Regions from separate parts of the Aquabacter sp. DMC10 genome, predicted to be linked through region 1. Evidence: riboswitches for the same ligand, from Rfam matches in the RefSeq annotation. Region 1 holds a riboswitch; the other holds the start of a gene.
What was found. Region 1 has a riboswitch for cobalamin ahead of ACT54L_RS21850 (TonB-dependent receptor plug domain-containing protein). Riboswitches for the same ligand answer to the same signal wherever they lie in the genome.

Region 1 (5,404 bases):
GGCCGATGATGTGGCGCAGCCGGCCCAGCCCCTCGGTCAGGCCCAGGACTCGCCCGCGGCCGCCGTGCAGCAGGCCGGGGGACCCAAGGCCGGCGAGGCCGATGCCATGGCCCCCGCCGCACCAAAGGCGAAGGAAGCGGACACCGTCGATCCGTTCGAGGATCTGGAGGCGGAGATGGCCTCCCTGCTCGGTCGGGCCGCACCCCGTCCCTGATATTGCGGGGCGCCTCTTGGCGCCCCCATCCCTTGCTGCGCCGGGACCTCAGCCCGGCCTCAGGCATACAAAAAAGCCCCGGAGGCACTGGCCTCCGGGGCTTTTCTATGCGGAATGTGCGACCGGTCAGGCTAAGGTCAGAACTTCAGCAGGCACTGGCCGGCCTGCTCGGCCGCCGCGCGGGCATTTCCCTGCGCGATGGTGCCACCCTGGACGAGCGCACGGGTCTGCTGGGTCACCAGATCGCGAACCGAGGCACCGGGCGCCATCTGGGGGGCCACGGCGTTGTAGATGGTCTTCGCATCGCCGCTGAGATTGGCGGCGCAGGCATCGGCCGCAGACTTGTCGGCCAGGGCAGCCGTGGCAGCAAGGCTCAGTGCAGCGGCAAGGACAAACGTCTTCATCACCTGTCTCCTGTTCTCAACGCACGCCAGCCCGATTGACGGGGCCGCCGGCATTCTCCGGGGCATAGCCGACACCCGCGCCGGCACCGCCCACTCCAACTCCGGGTCGAACGCCGGCGCCCGCGGCTCCCGCTCCCACGCCGGGCCGCACACCGACTCCGTCCTCTTCATGCGGGACGCATCCGGCGGGATAGCCAGGGCGCGTGCAATGCACGACCGCCGTCGGTCGCGCCACGCATCCCTCAGGCACACCCACTCCTGTGCAATAAACGACGGCATTTCCTGGCGTCGCCGGCAGCAAAGCCGAACCGGCCAGCCCGATCGCAAGAAGGCTCTTTTTCCAGAGGGACATGGTTCTTGCCTTTCGCGTTTTCGGGGCTGCGCCCCACACACGATGTGTGGCGGTAGACCTGCCCCCCCTTCATCACAACGGCGATTATTGGCCAAAATTTGCGCTTGAGCCCTCGCTTCGCCCGTTAGCCAGGAACTATAGTGGCGTTTGAAGTCAACCCCTCTGAGTCCCGCGCGGGGCGGACGTAAGTGGATGGAAATGACGCACAAAGACGAGCCGACGCTCCGGCGGGCGGCATACCGATTCGCAGAGATGAAGCGGCGAACGGACGAGCGGATTCCGGTCCTGACCGGTCATCCGCGCTTTCACGAGGCCATGGAGATTGCCACACGTGGCATTCTGGAAATGTATCATGGAAACCGGTTGCTCAACCGGCTCATGAACGACCGTGGCCGGGTCATCTTCGGACTGCTCTGCTATTATCTGGCATGCAGCCCGGATGAAAATGGTGTCGGACTCACCGTCACGCGCATTGCCGACCTGTGCGAAGAGACCAATCTGTGCAGCCGCGGCCGGGCAAAGGCCTTGATAACGCTCATGCGCTGGGCGGGCTATGTGGACGCCATGGCGCCCGATTCGACCGGGAACCGGCGCCAGCGCCCCCTGGCGCCCACCGCACGGATGACCAACGAATATATTCGCCGCTGGCAGACCATGCTCTCGGCCGTCGCCTGCTTCGATCCCATCGCGAACGAGGCGCTCGCGCGACTGAACGAGCCGGGCTTCCTTTCTGCCCTGGTGCGCAACCAGGGCGTGCGCTATCGCGCGGGATACCGGCTGCTGGAGCACTCGCCGCAGATGCAGGTTCTGGCGGAACGGGATGCCGGCGTCCTGATCGCCATCTGCCTGTACAATTCCGGCGGCGAGGGCGACACCTATCCCCCGAGCCAGCCGGTGCCCGTGCCTGTTGCGGCGCTTGCCCGGCAGTTCGACGTATCGCGCGCCCACGTGCTGAAGATGTTGCGGGAAGCGGAGGATGCGGGGCTGATCCGACGTCTGCCAAGCACACAGGGGGCCGTGGAGTTGCTCCCCCCGATCCTGCGGGGCGTGGAATATTTCATGGCTGCATGCTTCGCGCTCCAGATCGAGTGCGTGGCCGACGCCCTGAAGGCGACAACCGTCGCCCCTGCGCCGCTTGGCAGCGACATCCCGACGCCTTTCGTTCGCGATATGAGCGAAAGCACGAAGCTTCCCCTGGCCACGCCGCGTCCCGGTACCACCTAGACGGGAAGCCCTGGCAGAGAGGAGCACCGCCGCGCTTGACCCACCTGCCGGCGGTGCCTAGGGTCGCTGCGACGGTTCCCGCAAGGGATCAAAAGGGAATGCGGTGAGGCGCCTTGTGCGCCGACTCTGCAGCTGCCCCCGCAACTGTGAGCGGCGAGTTCTTCGTCACGAGCCACTGGGCCACTCGGGGCCTGGGAAGGCGACGAAGGAACATTGACCCGCAAGCCAGGAGACCTGCCGTCAGTCGTGGTCACACGCGAGCACATCGGGCGGGGTGTCCTGGTGGTGGCGAATGGAAGGAATCTGCCTTTCCGCCTCGTTCGCGGTGACGTGCCACATCGTCCCGCCCGAGGCCCTTATGCCTGCCCGTTTCCTGTCCGCCGTCTCCTGGCCCGCGTTGCCGGCCGCGGCTTTTGCCTGCCTTGCCCTTGCTCCCGCAGCCAGCCGGGCGCAGTCCGCCAGTCCCTCCAGCTCCGACATCGACCTGCCGCAGATTGTCATCAGCGCGACGGGGACTGCGACCCCCGCCAGCGCTGTGGCCTCGTCCGTCACCGTCATTACCGCTGACGACATCGCCAAGACGCAGGAGCGATCGGTCCCGGACGTCCTGCAGGCGGTTCCCGGCCTCAATGTGGTCCAGACCGGCGGCCCGGGCGGCACCACGTCCATCTTCATGCGCGGCACCAATTCCAACCAGGTGAAGATCCTGGTGGATGGGGTGGATATGACCGATCCGTCCTCCCCGGACGGCACGTTCAACCTCGGCCAGCTCATGACCAACGACGTCTCACGGATCGAGGTCCTGCGCGGTCCCCAGAGCGGCCTTTATGGCTCGGACGCCATTGGCGGCGTGATTTCCATCACCACCAAGCGCGGCAGTGGACCGGCCAAGATCACCGGCTTCGTGGAAGCGGGTGCGCTCGGCACCTTCAACCAGGCACTCGGGGTGAGCGGCGGCACCGACACGGTAGGCTATGCCTTCAATGTCGGACACTTCGCCTCAACCTCCATCCCGGTGACGCCCCAGGGCCTCGTTCCCCCCGGTTACCCCACCAATTTCAACATTTTCGACAACTGGACCTATTCCGGCCGACTCGATTTCGACCTGTCCGAGACGTTCTCGGTGAACCTCACCGGGCGCTACATCGACAGCCAACTGGCCTATACGCCCGACATCTTCTCCACGGCCACCTACAGCTCCATGCCGGCCATGCAGACGAGCACGTCCTTCTCGCGTGTGTTCGTGGGCAAGGCGGAGGGCGTGTGGACCGCGCTCGACGGCAATCTGGTGAGCCAATTCGGCGTCTCGGCCACCGATCAGTCGCGCCCGACCACCGGGCCGAACGTGACCGAGAACGGCACCTATGACGGCCAGATGCAGACCTATTATCTGCGCTCCACCTGGAGCTTCATGCCCGGCCAGACCCTGCTCGGTGGGATCGAGCGCAAGAATGAGAGCATGACCTCGTCTAGCTATTACAGCTCCGGCGAACTGTCCGCCTCGAACGGGGAGACGGCGGCCTATCTTCAGCTCCAATCCTCTTTCGGCGAACGCTTCTTCCTGGCGCTCAACGGGCGCTTCGACAGCGATGACACCTATGGCGACCACGCCACCTATCGCATCGCGCCCGCCTATCTGATCCCGGAGACGGGCACCAAGCTGAAGGCCACCTATGGCACCGGCTTCAACGCGCCCTCGCTGTACCAGCTCTACGCCCCCGTCTATGGCAATCCCAACCTGAAGCCCGAGGAGAGCACCGGCTGGGATGCGGGCTTCGAGCAGCAGGTGCTGAATGGCAAGGCGTCGTTCGGCGCCACCTACTTCCACAACGACCTGACCAATCTCATCGGCTATGACCCGGTCACCTATGCCTATGTGAACGTGTCCCAAGCGACCACCAAGGGCGTCGAGGCCTTCGTGGCGGTGCAGGTCACGCAGACGCTTTCGCTGCGGGTCGACTACACCTATACGGACGCCGAAGGCTCATTTACGCCCGGCTCCAGCTATTCCGCCGGGGCCTGCGCCCCCGCCACGCTGGACACCTGCAACCTCCTGCGGCGGCCCAACAACAAGGTGTCCGTTGCCGCCAACTGGCAGGCCACGGACAAGCTGAACCTCAATGCGACACTGATCTATGTGTCCAGCTGGTGGGACATTGTGCGACTGTCGTCGGATTATGTGGACCAGCCCGGCTACACCATCCTCAACCTGGCGGCCAATTATGCGGTGAGCCCCAACGCCACCGTCTATGGGCGCATCAACAATCTGTTCAACGAGACCTATGAGGATCCGAATGGCTTCCTGGCTCCGGGCTTCGGCGCCTATGGCGGCGTTCGCTTCACCTTCTGAGTGACCATGACGCGCGTCTCCCGCCGCCCTCTCCTCACCCCCCGCCTCCGGCAGGGAGGGGAGAGGTGCGTGCGGAGGATCACTGCAATGCTCCTGTGCCTCGCCGTCATGCCGGCGATGGCACAGGAGGCGACACGGGCTGCCAGTCCCACGGCAAAGCCGGCCCGCATTGCCTCACTCAATCTGTGCGGCGATGAATTGCTGCTGCGCTTGGCCGATCGCGACCGAATCGCCTCAGTGACCTTCCTGGCCGCTGATCCCGGCAGTTCCAATGTGTCTGACCTCGCCCGTGGCCTCCCCACCAATCGCGGGCTGGCAGAAGAAATCGTTCCGCTGGAACCGGATTTGGTCATCACAGGCGCCTTCACCACCCGCGCCACCTCCGATCTGCTGCGCAGGCTGGGCGTCCCCGTACTCGAACTGCCCATGCCCGCAACCCTGGACGAGGCCTACCAGCAGATCCGGCGCGTGGCAGAGCGCATTGGCGAGACCGAGCGCGGGGAAGAGATGATCGCCCGGGTTGAGGCGGAGATCGCCGCCCTGCCCGCCCCTCACGCGCCGGAACGCTCCGCCATCGTTCTGCGGCCCAACGGCTTTACCGCCGGCAAGGGCTCCCTGGCGGATGATCTCATGTCACGGGCGGGGCTCGACAATCTGGCGGCCCGCCTGCCCGCCGACAAGTTCGGCCAATTGCCGCTCGAAGAGGTGGTGGTGGCGCACCCGGATGTGCTGGTGGTGGACACCGACCCAGCTGCTCCGCCCTCCCTCGCCGAGGGCATCCTCGACCACCCTGCCCTGCGCATGTTCAGCCGGCGCGGCCAAATGGTAGCTGTCCCCGCGCGCCTGTGGGCGTGCGCCGG
Region 2 (5,404 bases), on a different contig from region 1:
AAGGCCGGACGCCCGGCGCCTTCAGCGAGGGGGCGAAGACGCCCATGGCCTCAAGCCCCGCGCCGCGCAATTCCCTGATCAGCGCGTCCACCGGCCCGGTATCGGCGGCGGTGACATAGGAGCGGTAGAAGGCGACGAGCGCCACGCGCGGCCCCCAGACGGGCTCCGGCACAACCCCTTGGTCGGGATCATAAAAGCCCTGATCCGGCAGCTCGGTAGCGCCGTCCACCGGCCCGGCGGGAAGGCCCGCCGCCTCGGCCAGCACCGCCAGCGCCTTCTGCGCCGCCACGGCCCCGCCCGCGTCGCAAAGTCGGGACAGATGACGCAGCAAGGGCACCGGCACCGTGGAAAGGGCATCAAGCCGCCCGTCGGGACGCCCATCCGCGGGCAGGACGGCGAGGGCCAGCCCCCGCTCCCGCGCCAGGCGGTTCACGCTGGCGAGACCATAGGCCCAATAGGGCTCCCCGCCGATGAGCCGCACCAATATGCCCCGCGCGCCGGCCAGGGTGCGCTCCACATAGGTGTCCACGGAGATGGGATGGCGCAAAGCGACGAGGTTCGCGAGGCGCAGCGTCGGCAGGCTTCCGGCCGCCCGCTTCCATCCCGCCGCGAAGGCGCCGAGATCACTGTCGGAAAAGGAGAGGACCACGAGATCGGCCGGGCTCTGGCCGATATCCTGCGGAATGTCGGCTTCCTCCAGCCCATGGCGCTCGCGGAAGACGACGTGCAACGATCAGGCCTCCACCGGCGTCCCGCCGAGCACGCGCGCGAAGGCGGCGGGGTCCACATGGTCGTGTTCGGCGATGCAGACCAGGCGGGAGACCCGCGCCTCGCCCCCCCACGGCCGGTCATATTGCCACCGCACCCGCTCGCCTACCGCCTGGACCAGGAGGCGCATGGGCTTGCCGGCCACCGCCACATAGCCCTTCACCCGCAGCACCTGCTGCTCGCGGGCCAGCCGCCGCACGGCCTCCGCGAGGCCTTCCGGCGCCTCGATTTCCGCCAGGGTGATGACGGCCGATTCGAAGTCCTCATGATCGTGCTCGTCCTCGCCGTCATGGTGGCTGGGGCGCGCTTCGAGGTCGTTCTCGGCCTGGGCATCGAGGCCCAGAATGATGCGGGGATCAACGGCCCCATCCGTCACGGGAATGAGCGGCAGCGGACGCGGCAGCTCGCGCTCGATCACCGCACGGGCGGCGGCGAGGCCCTCTTCGCCAGCCAGGTCCGCCTTGGTGAGGAGGACGAGATCGGCGCAGGCCAGTTGGTCCTCGAACACCTCGGACAGAGGCGTCTCATGGTCGATGCTGCCGTCCGCTTCCCGTTGTGCTGCAACGGCTTCCTCGTCCGGCGCGAAGCGGCCGGCGGCCACAGCCTCGGCATCCGCGAGGGCGATCACGCCATCCACCGTGATGCGGGAGCGGATGGGCGGCCACTCGAAAGCCTTCAGGAGGGGCTTGGGCAAGGCGAGGCCCGAGGTCTCGATCAGGATATGGTCCGGCCGGCGCGGCAGGGCCATCAGGCGCTCGATGGTGGGCACGAAGTCATCGGCCACCGTGCAGCAGATGCAGCCATTGGCGAGCTCGATGATATTCTCCGCCGGACAGGCCTCGTCGGCGCAGGATTTCAGGATCTCCCCATCCACCCCCACCGTGCCGAACTCATTGACCAGAATGGCGAAACGGCGACCGTTCGCATTGGCCATGAGGTGCCGGATCAGCGTCGTCTTGCCCGATCCCAGGAAGCCCGTGATGACCGTCACGGGGATCTTGGCAAGGTCGGAGGCAGCACGGTCAGTCATGACTCATCAATCCTAAAGAGGCGGCACGCGGGCGATGGAGCGCTTGCGGATGATCTCGGCGCGCTCCCGCCACGGCACCAGGCCGTCGGCGGTGCGGCCATAGGCGGCGGCGGCGTCCAGCAGCACGGGCGCGTCCAATTCCCCCATGTCGCCATACACATAGGTCCAGCGCCCAGGAGAGGAGAAGGCCACCGCCGCGCCCCTCGGGCAGGCGGACAGGCACTCAACCGGCACCACCTGGACACCGTCCGGGCACGGTTCGCGCAGCAAGGCCTCATGCAGGCGGCGGCCGGCGCAGGGCTGCCCCTCCACCTGAACCTCGCCGGCGCGGCAGGTGATGCAGACGTTCAACGTGACAGACATGCCTGTTCCAGCAATGGGTTAGGCGGCCCGGCGGCGATCGCGCCGGGCCGGCGATCTCACGCCGCCGCGTGGTGCAGGCGGGCGGTGAAGAGGCGGCCCGAGGTCAGGGCGTGGAGCTGTTTGGCGGCGAAGAGGACCGCGAGGTCCACCAGCGGCTCCACCAGGATCACCAGCATGTAGGCGCCGCCGAACTGGGCGATCTCCACCAGATTCTGCGCCGCAAGGCCGCCGCCATAGATGGACCAGAAGGCCACCCACGCCACCACGCCAGCCTGATAAGTGGTCGAAAGCGCAAGGGCTTGGCCGTATTTCAGCTCCACATAGGGGGTCGCCGGGGCGATGACGCGACGGGCCAGAGCGGAGAGGCCGAAGAGCGGCACCAGCAGGGTGGTGACGTTCATGCCGTACTGCGGCAGGTCGAAGGGGGCGAAGAAGAGGCCCTGGATGAGCAGGCCGAAGGCAAGGCCCAAGGCGGCGGGGGCGGCGCCGAAGAGCAGGAACAGCGTGGAGCCGAGGATGAGGTGAACTTCCGAAACTCCCACCGGATAATGGGGGAACACCTCGAAAAAGCAGAAAACCAGTGCCGTGGTCAGCACGGTGCGGCCGACGAGCGGCAGGACGCCGGCTTCCCGCGCGGTGTCGGCGGCAAGCTTCAGGGCATAGCCGCCGGCAGCGGCGCCGGTGGCATAGCTGAGGACGATCTTGGCGCCGTCGACGACGCCGGGCTCCATGTGCATGTGGGTCTCCTAGAAGTCGGGATGTCGGGGTTCAACGGGCCGGAAAAGACGACAGGACAGCGTCGCGCGCGCCGGGACAACGCCGGGCATCAACATTATAAGTCATTGGTAAATAAGAGTAATTACAGGCCGCAGCCTGTCGGTGACGGATCTGGAACACCATGCGCCTCGCCCTCCGCGGTCGCCGGCGGGGAAGAAGGCAAGGCTCCAGGCATGCGGGATTGCGCGCCGTGACGTCCGCCCTCCAGGACACCCCGCCCGGATCAAGTTGGGATGGCTGGTCTCCTGGCTCGCGGGTCTCGGCTTCCTCGATCCTTCCCGGCCGTCACTTGCCAGTGGATATGTTCGAGGTCGCTCGCCGCTTACAGTTGCGGGGGCAGCTGTGGAATGGGTGGACGCGCCACCGCACCACATTCCCAATTAGCCGAAACACTTGTTTTCACAAGACATTCGGCACCATCATGACAGAGCTTACACGAGGTCGTGAGCGCCCGCAACATTCCTCCTGTCCCCCAAGGGCCGGTCGTGCCATAGACGGGCAAAGCCCTCCCTCCGAGAAAGGCCGCCCATGAGCGAGACGTCCGACGCCGATGCCCGCCACAGCCAGAAGATGGCCCGGATCAAGGCTTCGCGCGACAAGATCATGGCCGGAAAAACCGGTGAGAAAGGCCTCCTCATCGTTCACACCGGGCCGGGCAAGGGAAAGTCGACCGCCGCCTTCGGAATGGTGCTGCGGGCGGTGGCACACGGCATGCCGTGTGCGGTGGTCCAGTTCATCAAGGGGGCCTGGGATACCGGCGAGCGGCGGCTCCTGACCACCCGCTTTGCCGACCTCTGCCAGTTCCACGCCATGGGCGAGGGCTTCACCTGGGAGACGCAGGACCGCCAGCGCGACATCGCCGCCGCCGCCGCCGCGTGGGAGAAGGGCAAGGAGCTGATCCGCGACCCGGACATTCGCCTGGTGGTGCTGGACGAGATCAACATCGCCCTGCGCTATGACTATCTGGACCTGGCCGAGGTGCTGGCCTTCCTCAAGGCCGAGAAGCCGCCTTTGACCCATGTGGTCCTCACCGGCCGCAATGCCAAGCCGGAGCTGATCGAGGCGGCGGATCTCGTCACCGAGATGACGCTGATCAAGCACCCCTTCCGCTCGGGCATCAAGGCCCAGGCGGGCATCGATTTCTAAATAGCGGGATCAAGGCCATGGCGCGCGCCCTCATGGTGCAGGGAGCCGGCTCCAATGTGGGCAAGTCGCTGCTGGTGGCGGGCCTGTGCCGGGCGGCGCGGCGGCGGGGGCTGAAGGTCGCCCCGTTCAAGCCGCAGAACATGTCCAACAATGCCGCCGTCACCGTGGATGGCGGCGAGATCGGCCGGGCCCAGGCGCTCCAGGCGCTGGCGGCGGGCCTTTTGCCGGTGGTGGACATGAACCCGGTGCTGCTGAAGCCCGAGACCGATGTGGGCGCCCAGGTGATCGTCCAGGGCCGGCGCCTCGCCACCGTGAAGGCGCGGGCCTATGGGGCGCTGAAGCCGCAATTGCTGGCCTCGGTCCTGGAGAGCTTCCACCGTCTCAGGGCGGACCATGACCTGGTCATCGTGGAAGGCGCGGGCAGCCCGGCGGAGGTGAACCTGCGCAAGGGCGACATCGCCAATATGGGCTTTGCGGAAGCGGCCGGCGTGCCGGTGGTGCTGGTGGGCGACATCGACCGGGGCGGCGTCATCGCGCAGATGGTGGGCACCAAGGCGGTGCTGGACCCGGCCGATGCCGCGCGCATTTCCGGCTTTCTCATCAACAAGTTCCGGGGCGACCCGAGCCTCTTCGACGACGGCTATGCCTTCATCGCCGAGCGCACCGGCTGGCGTGGCTTCGGGGTGGTGCCCTTCTTTCCGGGTGCATCCGACCTGCCGGCGGAGGATGCCCTGGACCTTGCCCGCAAGGCGGGCGGGGGGCCGGTCAAGATCGTCTGCCTGGCCTTGTCCCGCATCGCCAATTTCGATGATCTCGATCCGCTCCAGCAGGAGGCGGGGGTGGCGGTGGAGATGATCCTGCCCGGCCGTCCCCTTCCGGGGGATGCGGACCTCGTCATCGTGCCCGGCTCCAAGTCCACGCGGGGGGACCTTGCCTTCCTGGGGGCGCAGGGCTGGGACATCGATCTACTCGCCCATGCCCGGCGCGGCGGGCGGGTGCTGGGCATTTGCGGCGGCTACCAGATGCTCGGCCGCACCATCGCCGACCCCGACGGCCTGGAAGGGCCGCCCGGCACCTCGCCGGGCCTCGGCCTTTTGGAGGTGGACACGGTGATGACCGGCGACAAGCGCCTCACCCGGGTGAGCGCCCGCCATCTGGCGAGCGGCCTGCCCATCGCGGGCTATGAGATCCACATGGGCCGCACCCAGGGCCCCGATTGCGCCCGCCCCTTTGCCGACCTCGACGGCACGCCGGATGGCGCCATCTCGGCCGACGGGCGGATCACCGGCACCTATCTGCACGGCATGTTCACGGACGATG

Region 2: it holds a riboswitch for cobalamin, as region 1 does, so the genes downstream of both, ACT54L_RS07010 (energy-coupling factor ABC transporter permease) here and ACT54L_RS21850 (TonB-dependent receptor plug domain-containing protein) in region 1, are expected to answer to the same signal.

Annotation. Positions count from the first base shown of each region.
Region 1 is NZ_JBQUYX010000009.1:148,510-153,913, forward strand. Features, by position in the region: gene ACT54L_RS21835 (hypothetical protein) at 1-214, shown strand, start outside; gene ACT54L_RS21840 (hypothetical protein) at 352-618, opposite strand; gene ACT54L_RS21845 (hypothetical protein) at 1,163-2,194, shown strand; cobalamin riboswitch at 2,250-2,450, shown strand; gene ACT54L_RS21850 (TonB-dependent receptor plug domain-containing protein) at 2,553-4,544, shown strand; gene ACT54L_RS21855 (ABC transporter substrate-binding protein) at 4,614-5,404, shown strand, end outside.
Region 2 is NZ_JBQUYX010000002.1:489,298-494,701, forward strand. Features, by position in the region: gene cobN (cobaltochelatase subunit CobN) at 1-730, opposite strand, end outside; gene cobW (cobalamin biosynthesis protein CobW) at 734-1,798, opposite strand; gene ACT54L_RS07005 (DUF1636 family protein) at 1,811-2,161, opposite strand; gene ACT54L_RS07010 (energy-coupling factor ABC transporter permease) at 2,218-2,898, opposite strand; cobalamin riboswitch at 3,157-3,374, opposite strand; gene cobO (cob(I)yrinic acid a,c-diamide adenosyltransferase) at 3,467-4,084, shown strand; gene ACT54L_RS07020 (cobyric acid synthase) at 4,102-5,404, shown strand, end outside.